Regions from separate parts of the Sorangium sp. So ce448 genome, predicted to be linked through region 1. Evidence: riboswitches for the same ligand, from Rfam matches in the RefSeq annotation. Region 1 holds a riboswitch; each other region holds the start of a gene.
What was found. A riboswitch is a leader RNA that binds a small molecule or an ion and turns the genes downstream of it on or off. The one in region 1 is predicted to bind cobalamin.
Positions count from the first base shown of each region.

Region 2: linked by a shared signal. The riboswitch ahead of WMF45_RS05250 (TonB-dependent receptor) and the one ahead of WMF45_RS21900 (ribonucleoside-diphosphate reductase subunit alpha) in region 1 are both predicted to bind cobalamin.
Region 3: linked by a shared signal. The riboswitch ahead of WMF45_RS01400 (energy-coupling factor ABC transporter permease) and the one ahead of WMF45_RS21900 (ribonucleoside-diphosphate reductase subunit alpha) in region 1 are both predicted to bind cobalamin.

Region 1 is NZ_CP150343.1:5,804,049-5,811,378, reverse strand. It holds gene WMF45_RS21910 (YncE family protein) at 1-333, shown strand, start outside; gene WMF45_RS21905 (ribonucleotide-diphosphate reductase subunit beta) at 368-1,324, opposite strand; gene WMF45_RS21900 (ribonucleoside-diphosphate reductase subunit alpha) at 1,384-3,816, opposite strand; cobalamin riboswitch at 4,144-4,351, opposite strand; gene WMF45_RS21895 (NAD-dependent protein deacetylase) at 4,471-5,337, shown strand; gene WMF45_RS21890 (prolyl hydroxylase family protein) at 5,372-5,947, opposite strand; gene WMF45_RS21885 (helix-turn-helix domain-containing protein) at 6,071-7,330, shown strand, end outside.
Region 2 is NZ_CP150343.1:1,428,551-1,435,880, forward strand. It holds gene WMF45_RS05240 (hypothetical protein) at 1-466, opposite strand, end outside; gene typA (translational GTPase TypA) at 552-2,438, opposite strand; cobalamin riboswitch at 2,610-2,817, shown strand; gene WMF45_RS05250 (TonB-dependent receptor) at 3,058-5,259, shown strand; gene WMF45_RS05255 (hypothetical protein) at 5,273-5,767, opposite strand; gene WMF45_RS05260 (hybrid sensor histidine kinase/response regulator) at 6,200-7,330, shown strand, end outside.
Region 3 is NZ_CP150343.1:343,033-350,362, reverse strand. It holds gene WMF45_RS01415 (tetratricopeptide repeat protein) at 1-959, opposite strand, end outside; gene WMF45_RS01410 (3-hydroxyacyl-CoA dehydrogenase family protein) at 1,284-2,174, shown strand; gene WMF45_RS01405 (enoyl-CoA hydratase/isomerase family protein) at 2,736-3,557, shown strand; cobalamin riboswitch at 4,827-5,034, shown strand; gene WMF45_RS01400 (energy-coupling factor ABC transporter permease) at 5,169-5,846, shown strand; gene WMF45_RS01395 (hypothetical protein) at 5,870-6,184, shown strand; gene WMF45_RS01390 (CbiQ family ECF transporter T component) at 6,174-6,923, shown strand; gene WMF45_RS01385 (energy-coupling factor ABC transporter ATP-binding protein) at 6,920-7,330, shown strand, end outside.

The DNA.
Region 1 (7,330 bases):
CTCGGCGCGGCGGTCCAGCCCACGCTCGCCTTCGCCTCCGAGGACGTCCTCCTCGGGACGGCCTACGCGGGCAGCGCGTCCGCCGGGGACCGCGCCTTCTCCGTGAGCATCACCACGGGCGAGGTCACGACGCTCGCCCAGGCGACCCAGTCCTACGCCTTCGGCGGCGTCCACTGCTCGCCCGGCTGCGGCGATGTCTGCCTGCTGAGCGACGCGGCGAGGAGCAGGCTCCGCCGCTGGAAGGTGGCGGCGAGCGGCGCGCTCGAGCCGCTCGAGGACGCGACGGTCGACACCGAGATCGGGCTCCCGCCGCGAGGGATCGGCGGGCTCTGATCGGCCCCGCGGGCGGTGCGTCGGTTGATTGGCGTCAGAACGCGGCGTCGAGGACGACCTCCCCTGAGACGCCGACCTGGTACGCGGAGACGCGGCGCTCGAAGAAGTTCGTGACCTCCTGGACGTCTTGCAGATCCATGAACGAGAACGGGTTCTTCGCCCCGTAGCGCTTCGGCATGCCGAGCGTGGCGAGCCGCTGGTCGGCGCAGAACTCGAGGTAGCTGCGCACGTCGCGCGCCGACATGCCCGCCACGCCGGCGCCGAGGAGATCCTCGGCGAACCGGGCCTCGCAGGCGATCGCCTCATCCATCATGTCGAGGATCGACCGCGCGAGGCCGGCGTCGAAGAGCTCGGGCTCCTCGCGCCGCGCCGTGCTCACGACCTCGAAGGCGAAGCGCATGTGCGCGCTCTCGTCGCGGAAGACCCAGCTCGTCCCCGCGGCGAGCCCGTGGAGCAGGCCGCGCGAACGCAGGAAGTACACGTACGCGAACGCGCCGAAGAAGAAGAGCCCCTCGACGCACGCGGCGAAGCAGATGAGGTTCAGGAGGAACCGCCGCCGCTCGGCGCGCGAGTCCAGCCGCCCGAGCGACTCGACGGAATCGAGCCACCGCATGCAGAAATCGGCCTTCTGGCGGATCGAGGGGATGTTCTCCACGGCCGCGAAGGCGCGGTGGCGGTCCTCGGGATCGGGGATGTACGTGTCGAGGAGCGTCAGATAGAACTGGACGTGGAGCGCCTCTTCGTAGAGCTGCCGCGACAGGTACATCCGCGCCTCCGGGGCGTTGATGTGCCTGTACAGGTTGAGCACGAGGTTGTTCGCCACGATGGAGTCCCCCGTGGCGAAGAACGCGACGAGGCGCTGCACGAGGTGCCGCTCCGCGTCGGTCATCTTCCGCAGGTCGCCCACGTCCGTGGAGAAGTCGACCTCCTCCACGGTCCACGTGTTCTTGATGGCGGAGCGGTACATCTCGAAGAAGGCCGGATAGGCCATCGGGCGCAGCGTGAGGCACTGGCCCGGATCGAGGAGGCGCGCGGGGCGGCTGACGCGGCTCACTGGCAGGCCTCGCAGGCCTCGGGGTTCTCGAGCGCGCAGGCCACGTCCGCGGCCGCCTTCGCCGGCGGCGCGGACACCCAGCCGCCCTCGCCGCGCGGCGCGGCGCCGCCCTCGGGCGTCCGCTCGGGCGCCGCCTCCACGGTCGCCTTGGTGATGCGCGTCGCGGGGCGCGAGCGCAGGTAGTAGGTCGTCTTGAGCCCCTTCTTCCATGCGTGGAAGTACATGCTCGAGAGCTGACCGATGGTGGGGCTCTCGATGAAGAGGTTCAGCGACTGGCTCTGATCGATGAAGGCCCCGCGATCCGCGGCCATGTCGATCAGCGAGCGCATCGGGATCTCCCACGCCGTCCGGTACACGGCGCGGAGCTCCGCGGGCAGCTCGTCCATGCCCTGGACCGAGCCCTCTGCGAGCTTGAGCCGGGCGCGCACCGCGTCGTTCCAGGCGCCGAGCCGCTTCAGCTCCGCGACAAGGTAGCGGTTCATCTGCAGGAAGTCCCCGGAGAGCGTCTCGCGCTTGAAGAGGTTGGACACCTGCGGCTCGATGCACTCGTAGCAGCCCGCGATCGACGCGATGGTGGCGGTCGGCGCGATGGCGACGAGCAGCGAGTTCCTGAGCCCCTCGGCCTGGACGCGCGCGCGGAGCGCCTCCCAGCGGGCCGTGTCCTCCGGGACGGCGTTCCACGCGTCGAACTGGAGCTCTCCGCGCGCGGCGCGCGTCTCGTCGAACGCCGGGTGCCGCCCCTTCTCCGCCGCGAGGTCCGCGGACGTCGAGAGCGCGTGGTAATACACCTCCTCCGAGATCCGCCTGGAGAGCTCCCGCGCCGCCGGGGCGTCGAAGGGCAGGCGCATCTGGAAGAACACGTCCTGCAGGCCCATGAGCCCGAGCCCGACGGGCCGCCAACGGAGGTTCGATCGCCTCGTCGAGGGGATGGGGTAGTAGTTGAGGTCGATGACGCGGTCGAGCTGGCGGACCGCGGTCCCCACCGTGCGCGCGAGCTTCTCGAAGTCGAACGCGACCGCGCCGTCCGCCAGCGTGAGCGTGTGGCGAGTGAGGTTGATCGAGCCCAGGTTGCAGACGGCCGATTCCTCGTTCGAGGTCACCTCCAGGATCTCGGTGCAGAGGTTCGAGAGGTGGACGATCCGGCCCGGCAGCGCCGTCTGGTTGCAGGCGCGGTTCGACTTGTCCTTGAACGTCATCCAGCCATTGCCGGTCTGCGCGAGCGTGCGCATCATCCGCGCGTAGAGCTCGCGGGCCTTCATCGTCTTCTTGGCGATGCCCGCCCGCTCGGCCTCGACGTACCGACGATCGAACTCCTCACCGTAGAGATCGGGGAGATCGCGCGCGTCCTTCGGGTCGAACAGGCTCCATTCGCCGTCGGCCTCGACCCGCTTCATGAAGAGGTCCGGGACCCAGCTCGCGAGGTTCAGGTTGTGCGTGCGCGCGGCCTCGTCGCCCGTGTTGTCCCGCAGCGAGAGGAACTCCTCGACGTCGGCGTGCCACGGCTCGAGGTAGACGCAGCAGGCGCCCTTGCGCTTGCCGCCCTGGTTCACGGCCGCGACGGACGCGTCGAGCGTCTTGAGCCAAGGCACGATCCCGCTGGAGTGCCCGTTGGTGCTCTCGATGAGCGAGCCGCGCGAGCGCACCCGGTGGTAGGCGAGCCCGATGCCGCCCGAGAACTTCGAGAGCATCGCGACGTCGGTGTAGCGCTGGTAGATCGTCTCGAGGTGATCGTCCGGCGAGTCGAGCAGAAAGCAGCTCGAGAGCTGCTCGTGGCTCGTCCCGGAGTTGAACATCGTCGGTGAGCTCGGCAGGTAATCGAGCGACGAGAAGAGCCGGTAGAGCTCGATCGCCTGCGCCGCCGTCTCGGAGAGGGCGCACGCGATGCGCAGGAAGAACTGCTGCGGCGTCTCGATGACGAGGCGCGTCTCGGGGTGCTTCAGCAGGTAGCGGTCGTAGAGGGTCCGCAGGCCGAAGTACTCGAGCTCGTGATCCCGCCTGGGCTCGATGGCGTCGTTCAGCTTGCGCGCGTTCTGCGCCACGAAGCCGTGGAGCCGATCGTTGATGAGGCCCAGCCGCCGCCCCACGGCGATGGACTGCGAGAAGGCGTGGATCTCCTGATTGCGGACTTCCTTGTCGATGTACGTGGCGAGCAGGCGCGCCGCGAGCTTCGCGTACTGGGGCTCATCGGCGATGAGCGACGCCGCCGTCTGGATGGAGAGCTGATCGAGCTCGCGCGTCGTCGCGCCGTCGTAGAGGCCGCTGATGGTCTTTGTCGCGACGCGGAGCGCGTCCACGTCGGACAGGGCCGCGCAGGAGCGGCTCACCGCCCGGACGATCTTGTTGACGTCCACGGGCTCGCTCGACCCGTTCCTCTTCTTCACCCGCATCGTCGTGTGCGGGAGCGTCTCTTCCGGCGCGCCGCCGCTCATGGAGGGCGCGTGGGGTGCGTGGAGCGCGCGCAACGGCGCCGCGCCGTTGCTCTTCACCAACGGTTCGTTCAGCATGGCATCCTCCTCGTGCTCGTTCCGAGCGGTCCCGGACCGCTCGCGTCGATGCCGCGAGAGCGAAGAGGCCAGCCGATGCGCACGGGTGCGCCAGGCTCTTTTGAGGAGCCCTCGGACCGACCGCTCGCCCCCGCGGGCGAAAGGAAGACAGCGCGGGAGGGGGTCGGAACCGGGACAAGCGCGAGAGTCTGCGCCAGCTCGGACCTACCCGCCTCCCTCGAGGCTTCCAGGTCAAACCGGCGCCGGATGTCTCCCCAGCGCAGGATGTTGGCAGGTCTTCGGGCTCACGAGCGCTCCGGCTCTCGCCGGATTCCTACGGTCCACCGCTTCCCAGCCCGGGGGCCAGTGCGCGTCGTGGAGATCGTTCTCGCTTACCGCTGCGGGGCAGCCCCGGATTCACACCGGGTTCCCTTTTGAGCCCCGGGCCGAAGCCCGAGGCACCAACACGGGCACTACATATGGTGGTGCAGTGAGCCGGTCAAGCGAGATGTTGTGGGGGGAGCTCCGTTGCTCGGTTGCATGCGTGGTCGCGTGGTCGACGCTGGCGGTGCGCGCAGCGACGGGCCACAACCCGGGCCTATGCCGCTCAGCGAAGCGCGTCCGGCCGATCCGCTCGACGACCTCGTCGCGCTCCTGCGCGGCAAGCGGATCGTGGCGCTGACGGGCGCGGGGTGCAGCACCGAGTCCGGAATCCCCGATTATCGAGGGCCCGAGACGCGGCGCCGCGCGCGGAACCCGATCCAGGGGCGGGAGTTCTGCCGCTCGGCCGAGATCCGGCAGCGCTACTGGGCGCGCGCCGTGATCGGCTGGGAGCGGTTCTCCAGGGCCGAGCCGAACCCCGCCCACCGCGCCCTCGCGCGGCTGGAGCAGGCGGGGCAGCTCGATGGCCTCATCACGCAGAACGTCGACGGCCTCCACCAGGCCGCGGGCAGCCGCCGCGTCATCGAGCTGCACGGGACGCTCTCCGAGGTCGCCTGCCTCGCGTGCGGCGCGATGGAGCGGCGCGCCGTCCTCCAGGAGCGGCTCCTCGCGCAGAACCCCGGCTGGCTGCGCCTCGCGGCCGACGTCGCCCCCGACGGCGACGCCGACCTGCCCGCCGAGCAGGTGGCGGGCTTCCATGCGCCGCCGTGCCTCCGCTGCGAGGGGCCGCTCAAGCCGCGCGTCGTCTTCTTCGGCGAGAACGTGGCCCGGCCGATCGTCGACGCGGCGTTCGCGCTCGTGGACGCGGCGGACGCGCTCCTCGTCGTCGGCTCGTCGCTGGCGGTCTTCTCGGGCTACCGCTTCGTGCTGCGCGCCGCGCAGCGAGGCATCCCGATCGCCATGATCAACCTCGGCTCCGCGCGCGGCGAGGAGCTCGGCGCGCTGAAGATCGAGGCCCGCGCCGGCGAGGTGCTGCCGCGCCTCGCCGAGGCGCTCGGCGCCGGCGCGACCCCGGCGCCGCGCTGAGGCGCCGAGCGCCGGCGCACGCGCGGCGCGGGCATCACCCGCGCCGGTACATCACGTCGCTGCGGAGGACGTACTTGCTCCCCCGTGTCACGGCGGCGCCGCGGTGGAGCCGGCGGTGCTCGAACAGGAGCGCCATCCCGCGCCGCGGGGCGATGCTCCGGCCGCCCCAGAAATCGGTCGTGCCGCCCTCGAAGTCGTCGTTCAGGTAGACCATCGCGGTGAACAGGCTCCGCTCGCCGTCGGATCGCACGAACGAGCCGTCGCCGTGCCAGTTGAAATATTCGCCCTTGGTGTAGCGATAGTAGCGGAAGCGCTCGTTCAGCCCGACGGCGCGGTGGAGGCCGAAGCTCGGCGGCATCCAGGGCGCGAGCCGCTCCCAGAGGCTCGCGGCGAGGTCCGGATCGTCGATCATGACGCGGCCGTTCCTGCGCACGTCGAGGTTGATCACCTCGCCGCCCCCGATCGGCGCCTGCTCGAAGCCTCGCGCCTCGGCGAGCGCGATGAAGCCCTCGCACTCCTCGGGCGACAGGACGTTCGTCACCGTGAAGATGCGGAGATCGTCGGTGTAGTCGGTGCACTTGGCGGTCCGTTCGGCGTGCAGGGTGCTCATGCGGGAAGCGTGGGTCCGGGCGGACCGGATCCGGAAGGGCGGGACCCGGGCAGGACCGGGCAGGACCGGGCAGCGCGGTGGACAGGAGAGCGCCGCATCGCCGATGATCGAGCGCTCGCACCGATGGCACGGGTCTCCAGGGCGGGCCGCAGCGCGGAGCCCGCGGTCCGCTTCAACCACACGCTCCTCCAGCGGGCGCGGCTCGATCTCGACCTGACGCAGGAGCAGGTCGCCGCGTCGATCGGCGTCGACGTGCGGACCTACCGCCGCTACGAGTCGGGCGCCGTCAACGATCCGCGGCTCGGCTTCTCGGTCCGGAGCCCGTCCCGGCGGCGCATCATCGAGCGGCTCGGCGCCGAGCTCGGCCTCGCCGAGGCGGAGCTGCTCGTCGTCGAGGCCGAGGCCGCGCCGGCGGCGGATCCCGCCGCAGAGGAAGCGGGTGCAGCGAGCCAGGCCGCGGAGGCGCCCGACGAGGCGGGGAGGGCGCTCGCGGGGGCGGAGAGGGCGCTCGCGGGGGAGGAGAGGGCGCTCGACGAGGAGGCAGGGGAGAAGGCGCCGGCGGGCGCGCCCGCGCCGTCGCAGGGAGCCGCCCCGGCGTGGCGCCCGCTGCACGCGCACACGCTCCAGCGAGCGCGGCACTTCGTCGGGCGCGCCGAGATCGTCGATCGGCTCGCCGCGTGGGCCGACGGCTCGCCGCCGTCCCCCCGGGTGATCGCGCTCCTCGGCGTCGGCGGGGCGGGCAAGACCGCGATCGCCGAGCGCTTCCTCCAGGGGCTCGGCGACGCCCCGCGGCCCGGCGGAGTGCTCGTCTGGAGCTTCTACGACGACCCCAGGACCGAGGCGTTCCTCGACCAGGCGGCGGCCTACTTCGCGCCGGGCGCGGGCGCCTCGGGCCCGGCGGCGCCGCGGCCTCAGGCGGCGCCCGGAGAGCAGCTCGCGCGGCTGAAGGAGGCGCTGGGCCAGGGGCCGCCGCACCTGCTCGTGCTCGACGGGATCGAGACCGTGCAGGCCGAGGGGGGCGCAGGGCGCGCGCACGGCGAGCTCCACGACGCGCTCCTCCGGCGGCTGCTCTGCGCGATCGCGTCCGGGCTCGGCGGCGCGCGGGCGCTCGTCACGTCGCGCTTCGAGCTCGCGGATCTGTCCGCCTGGGCCGAGGGCGGGCTCGCGACGATCCGGCCCGAGCCGCTCTGCGAGGGCGACGCCGCGTCGCTCCTGCGCCGCTGGGGCATCCGCGGCGACGACGGTGCCCTCGGCGCGCTGTTCGAGGCGACGGGCGGCCACGCGCTCTCGGTCGCCGTCCTCGGCTCCTACGTGGGCGCGTTCCTCGGCGGCGACGCGGGCCGCCTCTCCGCGGCGCAGGCGGCGCACCTCGCCGAGGCCGAG
Region 2 (7,330 bases), 4.4 Mb from region 1:
TGAGCTCCTCGAACTGCGCGTCGCACGTCGGGGGCAGGAAATCGGTCGTGCATTCCCGAGCGCGCCCGCTCAGGCAATCGAAGAGCGACGCGATCGACGGCGCGAGGAAATCGCAGGGGATCCGGTCCGCGGAGGCGACGGTCTCGCCCACGCAGTCGAAGAAGGGGGCGGTCAGCGCGTTGCAGGGGCGCTGCTCGGAGAGCAGGTCGGCGCAGCGCTCGCTGCACCGGAGCTCCGGGCACGTGACGCCGGCGAAGAGCGAGCAGAAGAAATCGCACGAGGCCCTCTGCTCCTCGACGGAGGCCCCGCCGGAGCTCGCCGATGGCGACCCCACGGCCGCGCCGGCGCCCCCGGCGCCGTCGGAGCTCCCGGGGAGCCCGTCGACGACGACGGCCCCGCCGCAAGCGCCCGCCCCCGAGAGCGCGACGAGCGAAGCCAGGAAAGCGAAGAGCAGCGGCGTTCTCATCAGGGCATCCTAGCGTGCGGCAGGCAAGGCAGGGGCGCGCATCAAACGCCCCGCACGCCCCGCACGTCCGGCGCGCCCCGGCCGCTCACTCCACGGCTTGCGACTGCTCGATCGCGTCCTCGCGGCGCTCCCGGCGGTTGCACGCGAGCACCTTCTTGCGGACGCGCACCGCGTCGGGCGTGACCTCGACGAGCTCGTCGCCGTCGATCCACTCCATCGCCGTCTCGATCGTGAGCAGCCGCGGGCTGGCCAGGAGGACGTTCTCGTCCTTGCCGTGGTTGCGCACGTTCGACAGCTTCTTCTCCTTGATGACGTTGACGTCGGTGTCGTTCGGCCGGTTGTGCTCGCCGATGATCATCCCCTCGTAGACCTCGACGCCGGGGACGATGAAGAACATGCCGCGCGGCTGCAGGTGGTGCAGCGCGTACGGGGTCGCCACGCCGACGCGATCGGCGACGATGGCGCCGGTCGGGCGGCGCATCATCGGGCCGCCCCAGGGCGCCCAGCCGTCGAACATCGTGTTGAGCAGGCCCGTCCCGCGCGTCGCCGTCAGGAACTCGCCGCGGAAGCCGATGAGCCCGCGGGACGGCACCCGGAACTCGAGGCGGGCGCGGCCGAAGCCGGGGTTCGTCATCTTCACCATCCGGCCGCGCCGGGAGCTGAGGCGCTCGGTCACGATGCCGACGTAGGTGTCCGGCACGTCCACGACCACGAGCTCGAGCGGCTCCATCACCTCGCCGTCGATCTCGCGCGTCACCACCTCGGGGTTCGAGAGCTGCATCTCGTACCCCTCGCGCCGCATCGTCTCCACGAGGATCGCCAGCTGGAGCTCGCCGCGGCCGAGCACAACGAACGTGTCGGGCACCTCGGTCGGCTCCACCCGGATCGCGAGGTTCTTCATCGCCTCGCGCTCGAGCCGCTCCTTCAGGTGACGGCTCGTCAGGAACTTCGACTGCTTGCTCTTGCCGGCGAAGGTCGACGTGTTGACGCCGATCTTCATCTTGATCGTCGGCTCCTCGACCACGATGCGCGGCAGCGCCTCGGGGTGCGCCGGATCCGTGATCGTGTCGCCGATCGTGACCGCGTCGAGCCCGGCGATCGCGATCACCTCGCCCGCGACGGCGCTCTCGACCGCGACGCGCTTCAGCCCCTCGTAGGCGTAGAGCATCTTCACGTAGCCGCGCGACTGGCCGCCCTCGCCGAGGAGCGCGACGTCGGCGCCGGACCGGGCGGTGCCGCGGACCACGCGGCCGACCGCGAGCCGGCCCACGTACTCGTCGTGGGTCGTGTTGCAGACGATGACCTGGAGCGGACCGTCGGGGTCGCCGGAGGGGCCGGGGACCCGCTCGAGGATGGTCTCGAAGAGCGGCTCGAGGTCCTTCGCCTCGTGCTCGAGCTCCCGCTTCGCCTGGCCGAACTTCGCGATCGCGTAGAGCGTCGAGAAGTCCATCTGCGCATCGCTGGCCTCGAGGTCGCAGAAGAGGTCGAACACCTCGGAGAGCACCTCGTGGGCGCGCGCGTCGCTCCGGTCGATCTTGTTGATGACCACGATGACCGGGAAGCCGCGCTGGAGGCACTTCGACAGCACGAAGCGCGTCTGCGGCAGCGGGCCCTCGGCGGCGTCGACGAGCAGGAGCGCCCCGTCGGCCATCATGAGCGTGCGCTCGACCTCGCCGCCGAAGTCGGAGTGGCCGGGCGTGTCGACGATGTTGATCTTGACCCCGCGGTACCGGATGCTCGTGTTCTTCGCGAGGATGGTGATGCCGCGCTCCCGCTCGAGGTCGTTCGAGTCCATGACCCGCTCGGCCACGACCTCGTTCTCTCGGAAGGCGCCCGACTGGCGGAGCATGTGATCGACGAGGGTCGTCTTCCCGTGGTCGACGTGGGCGACGATGGCGATGTTGCGGAGATCGTTACGGGGCATATACGGCGGCGGCCGTGTAGCACGCGACCCACGGAGGAGCGAGCCCATCCTCGCTAGAGCCCGAACGTTCGGCCTGCACGGCAGGCGTGCGTCGAGGCGCTCGGATGAAGAGCGGGAGGCGCGCGCGAGGCGCGCGCGTGGCGCGGGCGGCGCAGAGAGCGGCGCGCGACGAGCGGGCGAGCGGAGCGGTAGCGATTGACAGCCGAAGGCGCACGGTCCTAGGGTGCGCGCCGTGCTGGTGCCCGGGCGTTCGCCTGGGCCGAAGAGGGAACCCGGTGAAATTCCGGGGCTGCCCCGCAGCGGTAAGCGAGAACGACCTCCACCCCATGCACTGGCCCGCCGAGGGCTGGGAAGCGGTGGACAGTAGGGAGCCGGTCAGACCGGAGCGCTCGCGAGCCCGAAGACCTGCCAGCGCCCGGCGGCGGGAGACATCCGGCGCCGGTTCGACCTGGGAGCCTCGAGGGAGGCGGTGAGGTCCGAGCCGGTGCAGCTCCACCTCTCTGCGCACGTCCCGGATACCGAACCGCCCCCGCGTCGCCTTCCGGTCGCCCGCGGGGGCGAGAGGTCGGTCCAGCGCACCGTGCGATGGCCAGCCATTTCGTCCTCGCGGAGCTCGACGCGAGCGGCCCGACGCCGCTCCGCGCGATTGCGGCGAAGGAGGACACGAATGCTGCGCGAGACGGTCACGACGAGCCACGGGCACCGCCATCCATTTCATCTGTTCGCCGCACTATCCATGGTGCTGGCCGCCGCGCGGCCCGCGCGCGCCGAGGGCGCCACCCCCGAGGCGCCCGCTGCCCCGCCGGAGGCCGCCGCCGCGGCGCCCACCGGCGAGGGCGCGCCCGCGGGCGACGCCGCGATCGAGGTCACGATCCAGGCGGAGAAGCCGGGCAGCGAGGCCGCGTCGCGCGTCTCCGTCGGACACCGGGAGCTCGAGCTCAGGCCGAGGCTCCGGCCGGGCGACCTCCTCGAGTCGGTCCCCGGGCTCTTCGCCGTGCAGCACGCGGGCGGCGGCAAGGCGAACCAGTACTTCCTCCGCGGATTCGACGCGGATCACGGGACCGACGTCGCCTTCTTCGTCGACGGCGTGCCCGTCAACATGGTCAGCCACGGCCACGGGCACGGCTTCACCGATCTCTACTTCATGATCCCGGAGCTCGTGACAGGGCTCGACGGGTACAAGGGGCCTTATTACGCGAACATCGGCGACTTCGGTACGGCGGGCGCCGTCAACCTGCGCTTCGCCGAGAAGCTCGAGGAGAGCTACGCGCAGGTCAGCCTGGGGCAGTACGGTATCCAGCGCGGTCTCGTCATCGCCTCGCCGGATCTCGGCGACACGTGGCGCGCGGTGGCCGCGGCGGAGATCTACCGGAACGACGGGCCGTTCCTGAGCCCGGAGCGCCTCAAGCGCTTCAATGTGTACCTGCGGGCCACGCACGATCTGGGCAACACGGGGAAGGTCCAGATGACCTGGATGTCGTATGGATCGACCTGGAATGGCTCCGGCCAGATCCCCGCGCGCGCCGTGTGCGGCGAGGGCGAGCAGGGCGGGTTGAACCCGCCGCCCTCGGCGTTCGGACAGCCGTGCATCGACCATTTCGGCGCCGTGGATCCGACCGAGGGCGGGGCGACCGAGCGGCACATGGCGTCCGTCGCGTACTCGACGGCGTGGCGGGACGCCGATCTGAGCGCGCTGGCCTACCTCGTCCGGTACCGCTTCACGCTGTACTCGAACTTCACGTTCTTCAGCGAGGACCCGGTCCACGGCGACCAGATCGAGCAGAACGACGACCGCACGGTCGGGGGCGCCGATCTCCGGTTCCGCAGGCAATACGAGATCGGCGGGGCGAGGTTCACGACCTCGCTCGGCGCGCAGATCCGCGCGGACGCGATCGACAAGTCCCTCCACCACGACGAGGCGCGCGAGCGGATCGAGGAGAAGAGCAGGACCCACGTCGATGAGAGCCAGATCGGCGTCTACGTCGAGCAGGACGCCCGGCTCCGGCGCTGGCTCCGCGTCGTGCTCGGGGCGCGCGCGCAGTGGATCGACGTCAACGTGGACGATCCGGGCGAGGACCTCGAGGCGGCGGGGAACAGGTCGAGCGGCGCCCGGGGACAGATGCAGCTGCTCCCGAAGCTCACGGCGATCGTGTCGCCGGTCGAGGGGGTCGATCTCTTCGCCCACTTCGGGCGGGGCTTCCACTCGAACGACGCGCGGGGCGCGGTGCTGGGGGAGGGGGCGGCGACGCTGATCACGCCGGCGACGGGCTACGAGGTCGGCCTGCGGGTCGCGCCCTTGCGCGGGCTGTCGCTGAACGGGGCCGCGTTCCTGCTCGACCTGGACTCGGAGCTGGTCTGGAGCGGCGACGCGGGCGCGACCGAGGCGTCGGGGCAGACGCGGCGCTACGGGATCGAGATCGGCGGGCGCTACCGGCTCCAAAGCTGGCTCTTCGCCGACGTGGACGCGACCTTCACCCGCGCGCGCTTCCGCGAGAACGCCGGCAACGCGAGCGCTGTCGCCCTCGCGCCGACCCGGACGCTGACCGCGGGCGTCGGCGTCCGCCCGACGTTCGGCGCGTTCACGCCGTTCGCGGCGCTGCGGGTCAAGGCGATCGCCGCGCGGCCCGCGACCGAGGACGAGTCGCTCACCGCCGAGGGGTTCACGGTCGTCGACGCCAACGCCGGGCTGCGGTGGAAGAACGTCGAGGTGGCCGTGGACGTCCAGAACCTCTTCGACACGACGTGGCGCGAGGTCCAGTTCGCGAGCGCGTCGCGGCTGCCGTACGAGCCGGCCCCGGTCACCGGGATCCACTACTCGCCGGGGTGGCCGTTCACCGCGATCGGGCGGGCGACGCTGTACTGGGAGTAGGCGCAGCGCCGGCTCATGTCCGGCGGAGGTCCTCGCGCAGCGCGTCGAGCGATGCCCGGAACGCGGCTTCGCTCACGGCGGCGCCCGTCACCGCGGGCAGGAGCTCTGCGAACATCTGCCAGGCTTCCCCGATGTCACATACCCTGTGCGGATAACGCTGGCGGGCAACGAGCGTGAGCCCTGTCACGACGCTGCGAACCATCGCCGCATGGAACCCCGAGCCCTCGAAGACGACCGCTGAGCACCTGATGGTCGCGCTCGCCTCCGCGAGGAAGCTCGCGATCGCCCTGCGCGCGGGCGCCGATGGCAACGGCGCCCCGCTCTCGACGAGGGTGAGCAGCCCTATGCCGCGCGGGTGCTTCTTCGCGAACTCCGCGCACGCATCCCTCAGGTGGCGCGCGCCGTCCTCGGTCGTCTCGCGGCGCCAGATGACACAGAAGATCTGGTGCCAGGAAGCCAGGATGTAGTCCGGTTGTCTGGTGACCAGGTGCCAGGGGTCAGGATGCATGAGCGTGCTCGTCCTGGAGCGGTCGCAGCGGAGATGCTCGCGGGGGCCTCACGGTACACCGGCCAGGGTACACGGGCGTTGCTTCGCCGGCGATACGCGCGCACACCAACTCGAGCGTGAGCCACCGGGCGTCGGCAACGGATCGGCGGCGCGCGCCCTCGGAGCTGATGGGCAAGACAACCCCGGTGCCCTCGAGGTCGGGTGGCTCGCACTGGACACGTTCGGTGGCTCCACAATCGATGAGTCTGTCTTGACACCCTTGAACCGCTCCAGCGGCCGCCGGCGGGCGCCCTCGACGCGGGCTCATGTGGCCATTGCTGTGCTCGTCACTCGCCGCTGCTGGCCACGATGGCCGCTCGCGGACGCGGAGAGCAGGACAGGAAGGGAGAGCATCGCGTGGCGAACGTGTACCCATGCTGTAGGCTGTGCGGCATGGATCCGACGGGGCTCGGCGCCGATCTGCAATTCCGTCTGCTGGTCGAAGGGGTGAAGGACTACGCCATCTTCATGCTGGACACCGAGGGGCGCGTGACCACGTGGAACGCCGGCGCCGAGCAGATCAAAGGATACTCCGCGCAAGAGGTGATCGGCTCGCATTTCTCGCGCTTCTATCCGGCCGAGGCGATCGAGCGGAAGTGGCCGCAGACAGAGCTCGCCGAAGCGCGGCGCCTGGGCCGCTTCGAGGACGAAGGCTGGCGCGTGCGCAAGGACGGCTCGATGTTCTGGGCGAACGTCATCATCACGGCCCTCCACGGCCCCGACGGCGAGCTGCGCGGCTTCTCCAAGATCACGCGCGATCTGAGCGAGCGCAAGCGCCAGGAAGAGTCGCTGCGGCAGAGCGAGGAGCGCTTCCGCGCGCTGGTCGAAGGCGTGAAGGATTACGCCATCTTCATGCTCGACCCCGACGGCAGGGTGGCCACGTGGAACGCCGGCGCCGAGCGGATCAAGGGATACTCCGCGCAGGAGGTGATCGGCTCGCACTTCTCGCGCTTCTATCCGGCCGAGGCGATCGCGCGCGGCCGGCCAGAGGCGGTGCTCGCCGCCGCGCGGCGCGAAGGCAGCTTCGAGGACGAAGGCTGGCGCGTGCGCAAGGACGGGTCGTCGTTCTGGGCGAGCGTGCTCGTCACGGCCATCCACGGCCCGCGCGGCGAGCTGCGCGGCTTCTCCAAGATCACGCGCGACCTGAGCGAGCGCAAGCGCCTGGAGCAGATGGAGTCCAACGCGCGCCAGATGGAGGAATTCGTGGCGATGCTGGCGCACGAGCTGCGCAATCCGCTGGCGCCGATCGCCAACGCGACCAGCGTCCTCAAGCTCGAAGGGAAGGACAACGCCCAGGTCGTCTGGGCAGCCGGCCTGATGGAACGGCAGCTCGGTCAGCTCGTGCGGCTCGTCGATGACCTGCTCGACGTGAGCCGCATCACGCGCGGGAAGATCGCGCTGGAGTCCAAGCGGATCGATCTCGCCGACGTCGTGACGCGCGCGGCGGAAGCGTCCCGGACCTGGATCGACGCGCGCGAGCAGACCCTGGAGCTGCAGCTGTCCGCCGAGCCGCTCGCCATCGTT
Region 3 (7,330 bases), 5.5 Mb from region 1:
TCGCCGCGCTGCTCGAGGACCTCGCGGTAGAAGTTGAGCATCCCGGCGTGCGCGGGGTCGGCGCGGCGCACGCGGTCGAAATAGGGCTCGGCCGCCTGGGGCTGGCCGCGCATGCGCCAGTGGACCATGGCGATCTGCACGAGCATGCCGAGCTCCTCGCCGGGCTTCACGCCGCCGCTGCGGAGCTGGTCCTCGTAGAGGGCGACGAGGCGGTCCCAGTCGCCCGCGGCGGAGTAGGCCTCGGTCAGGAACGAGAGCGCCTCGGGCTGGCCGGGCGAGAGGTCGAGCAGCTCCTCGTACGCCGCGACGGTGCGGGCCGGATCGCTCACGCGGGCCTTGGCGGTGCGCGCGGCGCGGAGGGCCGCCGCGACGCGGTCCTCCTTGAGCTGGGCCTCGGCCTTGACGAGCGACTGGACGCGGACGACGGCGTCCCAGTCCCCCGCGGAGGAGAAGGCGATCTCGGCGAGGTTGGCCGCGCGGAGGTTCTTCGGGTCGAGCATGAGGGCGAGCTCGATGAGCTCGGCCACCCTGGCGCCGAGCTCGGCGCGGCCGTAGCGGTAGCCGATGTCGGCCGCGCTCGTGTAGAGCGCGCTCTTGAAGGCGCCGTCGGTCGCGCCCTCGGCCTCGGCCACGTACCGGTCCACGAGGTCGCGCCACCGCTCGCGCTTCGAGGCGTCGGTCTCGAGCGCCTCGGCCGCGGCGTCGTCGTCGGGGCGCAGCTCGAGCAGCCGCTTGTACGCGGCCGCCGCGCGGTCGACGTCGATGAGCTCCTCGTGGTAGACGCGGGCGAGCTCGGCCTGCATCGCGGGCTCGACGGCGCTGCCTGCGGCGAGGGCGATCTCCAGCTCGAGGAGGCGGGCCACGGCCTGCCATTCCTTCCGCTGCTCGTGCCGCCCGCGCGCCGCGCCGAGCAGGCGCTCGACGTCCCCGGGGCCCGCGCCGTTGTTCGGAGCAGTCACGGCCTCCGCGAGCTCGTTCCAGGCTGCCTCGTTTTCGGGCTCATCCTGCAGACGCCCAAGGGCCATCCGAATCGTCTCAACGCTCATCGTCTCTCCGCGGACCTCGCGAATTCGGTCCGGTCCGTTCACGGGCCGGGCGAAGATAGCCGGGCGGACGACACGGTTTCAAGGTTCCTCGCCCCCGCGGGCCTGGAAGGGCGGGCGGAGCTTTCGCGCGCTTCTGCTTCTGTGGCGCGGGGACGTCCGAGCGGGCGGGCCGTCGGGCCGTCGGGCCGCGGCGAGGGCGGTTCACCGCGCTCTCGGCTTCGGCTATCAACCGCGGCCATGGAAGCTACGACGATCAAGCGCTTCGGGGTGATCGGCGCGGGTCAGATGGGGCGAGGCATCGCCCAGGTCGCCGCGGCCGCGGGCCTCGAGGTGGTCCTGTGCGACGTCTCGAGGGCGCTGGCGGAGTCGGGCAAGGCCCAGATCGCCGCCATTCTCGCGAAGCAGGTGGAGAAGGGCAAGCTGGCCGCGGAGGCGCGGGAGGCGCTCCTCGGCCGCGTCGCGGTGGCCGACGGGATGGGGGGCCTGGCCGGGGTCGACCTGGCCGTGGAGGCGGTGACCGAGAACTTCGAGGTGAAGAGCGGGATCTTCAAGCTCGCCGACGCGGCGCTGCCGAAGGGGGCGATCCTGGCGTCGAACACGTCGTCCATCTCGATCACGCGGCTGGCGGCGGTGACCGGCCGGCCTGAGCTGGTCATCGGGATGCACTTCATGAACCCGGTGCCGCTGATGAAGCTTGTCGAGCTCGTCCGTGGGGTCCAGACGTCGGACGCGACGTACGAGGCCGTCCGGGCGCTCTCGGTCGGGCTCGGCAAGACGGTGATCACCTCGAAGGACCAGCCCGGGTTCATCGTGAACCGGATGCTGATCCCCTTCCTCAACGAGGCGTGCTTCGCGCTCCAGGAGGGGCTGTCCACGCCGGAGGACATCGACGCGGGGGCGCGGCTCGGGCTGAACCACCCGATGGGGCCGCTCGAGCTCGCCGATTTGATCGGGCTCGATACGGTGCTGTCGATCGCGGAGGTGCTGCACCGGGAGTTCGGGGACTCGAAGTACAGGGCGGCCACGTTGCTCAGGAACCTGGTGGCTGCGGGGTGGTACGGGAAGAAGAGCGGGCGGGGGTTCTACGTGTACGACGAGAAGGGGCAGAAGAGCGGGCGGGCGGTGTAGGCGGCTGCTGCGGAGCCAGGGAGGGAGGGGGCGCCGCGCGGGGGGCCGGCGGGGGCCCCTCCCACGAACTCGCGCCTTTTGGGGGGCCATGGCCGGCTGAACGGCGGGGCCGATCTGAGAGGGCGCCGCGCGGAGCGGGCCGGCGCTCGGGTTCGTGGGGCCCTACCCCGCCGGCCCCCCGCGCGGCACCCCCTCCCTCCCTGGCTCTCTCCAGGAGGGATGACGACGGGGGAGCGACGACGGTGGCCGCGCGAGGCGAACACAGGTGTGCGGGTCGGAGGACAGGCGGTCTGCTCGACTCACGACTATCGCACGCGGGCTCGTTGTAGGGCCGTCATGTCGCGCGTACCCGCACTCAAGCGGTGAGTTCGGATCATCGAGCGATGGACCGTTTCCCGGAACAGGCGCGAGACTCCTCCGGAAATCGCTCGCTTGGAAATCGCTCGCTCGTCGGCTCGGCAACGGCCTCTACACAGCGGGATCGGGCGGACACGGAATGACGCCTTCCCTGACCCGCGGCAGGCGCTTCCCACCGGCGCGAGGCGCTGCTAACCACGCTCCATGACCGCTCAAGAACAGCAGCCGGGGGCTCGCGGTACGCTCCAGTTCGTCGCCGTCGAGCGCGCGGATCACGTCGCCACCGTGACCATCCAGCGGCCCGACAAACTCAACGCGCTGAACCCCGCCGTCCTCGGCGAGCTCACCGCGGCCTTCCGCGACCTCCTCGCGCCCGCCGAGGGCAACGAGGTCCGCGCGGCGGTGCTGACCGGCGCCGGCAAGGCGTTCGTCGCCGGCGCCGACATCGCAGAGATGGCGACCATGAACAGCATCGCCGCGAAACGGTTCGCCGACGCTGGCCACCGGCTCGCCGAGCTCATCGAGACTGCCCCCTTCCCCGTGATCGCCGCCGTCAACGGCTTCGCGCTGGGCGGCGGCTGCGAGCTCGCCCTCGCATGCGACTTCATCTACGCCGCCGAAGGCGCCAAGCTCGGCCAGCCCGAGGTGAACCTGGGCGTCATCCCGGGGTTCGGCGGGACCCAGCGGCTGCTGCGACGGGTCGGACCCGGACGCGCGCGCGAGCTCGTCTACTCAGGAGACATGATCACCGCCCAGCAGGCGCTCTCGATCGGGCTCGTCAACGCCGTCTTCCCGGCGACCGAGCTCCTCGCGCGCGCCCGCGAGACCGCCCTCAAGATCGCCTCGCGCGGGCCGCTCGCCGTCGCCGCCGCCAAACGCGTCCTCCTGCGCGGCGAGAGCCTCGACCTCACCGCCGCCAACGAGCTGGAAGCCCAGGCATTCGCCGCGCTCTTCGGAAGCGAAGATCAACAGCTCGGAATGAAAGCGTTCCTGGCGAAATCGCAGGCCACGTTCACGGGCAAGTGAAGGCTCGGGAGGCGCGAACCGCGCGCTCGACGGCAAAAAAAATACCGCGCATCACGCTGGAGGGGGGCCCAGAATGACCGCGGCAGGGAAACCGCGCCGGAGTCTTGAACGTCCGCCGCGGTGCTAAGAAAAAAACACCGCATGCGCTCCGGGCTGGGGGGGTCCGCGCCGGTGCGCATGCGGTAGTCAGATTGTGGCATCCGCAAGCGCGTTGTCGATAACAAAGTGCAATGACTGCACGCCGAGCGAGCAGAGCGCTCCAGACACGAAGGCGGCCAGGCGGGCGCGCGCCCCACACACACCAGCTCTGCGGGAATTCACGTTCGAGCCGGGCATACCCCTCCACCGGAGACAGCGCTCAGCGCAGCGTTCGTCTCGCATTCCGAGACGAGTGAACACGAAATCCCTCATCTCTTCAATAAGAGATGCCACGAGGCTGCAGGCGGTAAGCCGGACACCTGCTCCCGAGTAAAGAGCCAGGACGAACAAAGCACACTGCGGAAGGAACGCGCCGGTGCCTTGTATTCAAGCGCACGAGAGCCCCTCGTGCGGGCCCAAACCGAGACGGGGGCTGCGCCCGCGCGGCGACAAAGTAAACAGGCTTTATCTAAGGGGGACATAATTCAAGACGTGTGCTCGACGACTCTTCACGTGATGCGTCTGGGTCAATTTCTCGGCCTCGGCCATCACACGACAGCGCCTGGATCGCTCGTCGGCGCCCATGCCTGCTCAATGGGGGCGCCGACGGGCGCGCGGCGCGCCTCGGCAGCGATGGCCTCGTGCGCCTCGGCAGCGCCCTCGAGGGCGAGGTGGCCACCAGCGCAGGCATCGCCGCCGCGCCGACGCCGCGGACGAGGGCGCTCGCGGCGGACCGCGGCGAGCCGGACCGCGCAAGGCGGAAACTCGCACCCCCGAGTCGACCCACCCGGGTTCGCCCGGTCCGCACCCCCGGGTCGACCCACCCGGGTTCGCCCGGTCCGCACCCCCGGGTCGACCCACCCGGGTTCGCCCGGTCCGCACCCCCGGGTCGACGCACCCGGGTTCGCCCGGTCCGCACCCCCGGGTACGCGCGCCCGGCTCGCGCGATCGCGCCGCCTGGATGCGCGGGCCGACGCGCGGGGCACCGCGCGCGAGGCGGAGCTGGCCCGCGCTCGACGGGGAGCTCGTCCGACACGCCATGCCAGATGCAGCGCCCGCCGAGCACCTCGTCCGCGATCGGGGCGCGACGTCCTTGACGCCGGGAACGAAACGGGATTACCGAGCACCGGCCTGACAATCCATTCCTCGGGTGCCCTCCGGGGCATAACAGGGAAGCCGGTGCAAAACCGGCGCGGTCCCGCCACCGTGAGTGGGGAGCTGCCTCCGAAGACCACTGGGCCTCATTGGAAGAGGCCTGGGAAGGTGGACGCAGCGCTGGGAGCTCGATCAGCTCCCTGAACCCATGAGCCGGGAGACCTACCCGAGCCTCCCACGAGGTGCAGCTTGCGCACGTCTTCGTGGCGTTCGGGTGCGGACTTCACCCGGAGCGCCGTCATCGGTCTTCACGGCCGCGCTGTGTCGATCGCCGCCGTGTCCCTGGGGACGCTCCTCGCGCCCCGGCCCGCGGCCGCGATGCACCTCGCGGAAGGCGTCCTGCCGCTCGGCTGGTGCGCCGTCTGGAACGCGCTCGCCCTGCCCTTCGTCGCGATCGCCCTCCACCTGCTCCGGCGCCGCACCCAGCAGGACGCCTTCTACAAGCCGTTCGTCGGCCTCATCGCGGCCGCCGTCTTCGCGATCTCGTGCATGCCCGTGCCCGTGCCGACCGCCGGGACCTGCTCCCACCCGTGCGGCACAGGGCTCGCGGCGGTGCTCATCGGCCCCTGGATGACCGTCCTCGTCACCGTGGTGGCGCTCCTTATCCAGGCCCTCTTCCTCGCGCACGGCGGCCTCACCACGCTCGGCGCCGACGTCGCGTCGATGGGCATCGCGGGCGCCTTCACCGGATATTTCGCCTTCCACCTCGCGCGGCGCTGCGGCGCGAACCTCTGGGTCGCGGGCTTCCTCGCGGGCGTGACGTCGGACTGGGCAACCTACGCCACAACGGCGCTCGCGCTCGCGCTCGGGCTCTCGGGCGAGGGCTCGGTGACGTCCATGTTCACGGGCGTCGCCCTGGCCTTCGTCCCCACCCAGCTCCCGCTCGGCCTGCTCGAGGGCGTCATGACCGCGGGGGCGCTCGCCTTCCTGCGCGCCCGGCGGCCCGACATCCTGGATCGGCTCCAGGTCGTCCGGCTCGCCCCGGGGGCGTCGTGACGCGGCGGCTCGGACAGCGCCCGATGCCAGCGCCGCTCGCGCGGCGTGCGTGCGCGGCAGCGCTCCAGCTCGCCGGTTCATTCTGGCTCGCCGCCTGCGGCAACGCGTCCTGGGACGGCGTCGACGAGGCCGTGGTGCGCCGCGTCGCCGAGGACGCAGGACGCCACGACACGGGGCCGCTGTTCGCGGGCCTCGAGGGCGACCTCCTGCTCTTCGCGTTCCTCTGGGCCGGGCTCCTCGCCGGCTTCGCCCTCGGCTATTTCTCGCGCGTGCTCTTCGTCGAGCGCGCGGACGCGCCCGCGGTCAAGGCCGGCGGCGAAGGCCTCCGTGCGGACTGACCCGCCCGCGCGGCTCCGCGACGTGGACGCCCGGCTCCGCCTCGGAGCCGCCGTGGCGGCGTGCTGCGTCGCCGCGGGCGCGCGCTCGCCCGTCACGCCGGCCGCGCTGCTCCTCCTCGCGTGCGCGGCCCTCCACCTCCAGGGAACGCCGGCGCGCGCCGTCCTCCGCGCCGCCGCGCCCGCCGCGTGGATCGGAGCGGTCGCGGCGGCGCTCGCGCTCGCGCTCACGCCGGGGGCGCCGCTCCTCCCCGGCGCGCCGTTCCCCGTCGACGCGATCACGGCCGAGGGGGCCCACCGCGCCGTGGCCATCGGCGCCCGCGTCCTCGCGGCGGCCGCGGTGCTCCGGTGGCTCGCCGGCGCCGCCGCGCCCGCCGAGATCGAGGCGGCGCTCGCCGGGCTCGGCGTCCCGGCGGCCCTGGTCGAGCTGCTCGCGCTGACGCGGCGCTTCGCCGGCGTGCTCCAGCGCGCGGCCGACAGCGCGTGGAGCGCCGCCGCGCTCCGCGGCGGGTTCACCCGCCCCGGCGCCGCCGCGCGCTCGGCCGGCGCCGTCGCGGGCGTCGTGGCGCTCCGGACGCTGGAGCGCTCCGAGAGCGCCGCGCTCGCGATGCAGCTCCGCGGCTACCAGGGGAAGCTCCCCGTCGCCGACCGGAGGACGAGCGCGCCCGCCGCGAACGTCGCGTTCGCCGCCGCCGCCCTCGCGGCCCTCGGGCTCAGCGTCGCCGCAGGAGAGGCCGGATGATCGCGCTGCGCGCCCCCCGGCTCGGCTACCCGCGCGGCGAGCCCGTGCTGCGCGACGTGCGCCTCGACGTCGCCGAGGGCGAGTCCGTGGCGGTGCTCGGCGGCAACGGCGCCGGCAAGACCGCGCTGCTCCGGACGCTCGTCGGGCTCCTCCCGGCGCCCGGCGGCGGCGTCGAGATCGCGGGCCGCCGCGTGGGCTCGCCCTCGGACGCCGTCGCCGCGGGCGCCGCGCTCGTGCTCCAGGACCCGGACGACCAGCTGCTCGGCGCGACGCTCCTCGACGACGTCCTGTTCGGCCCGCGAAACCTCGGCCTGCCCGCGCCCGAGGCGCGCCGCCGCGCCGAGGCGGCGCTCGCCGCCGTGCAGATCGCCCACCTCGCCGATCGCGCCATCGAGGCGCTGAGCTTC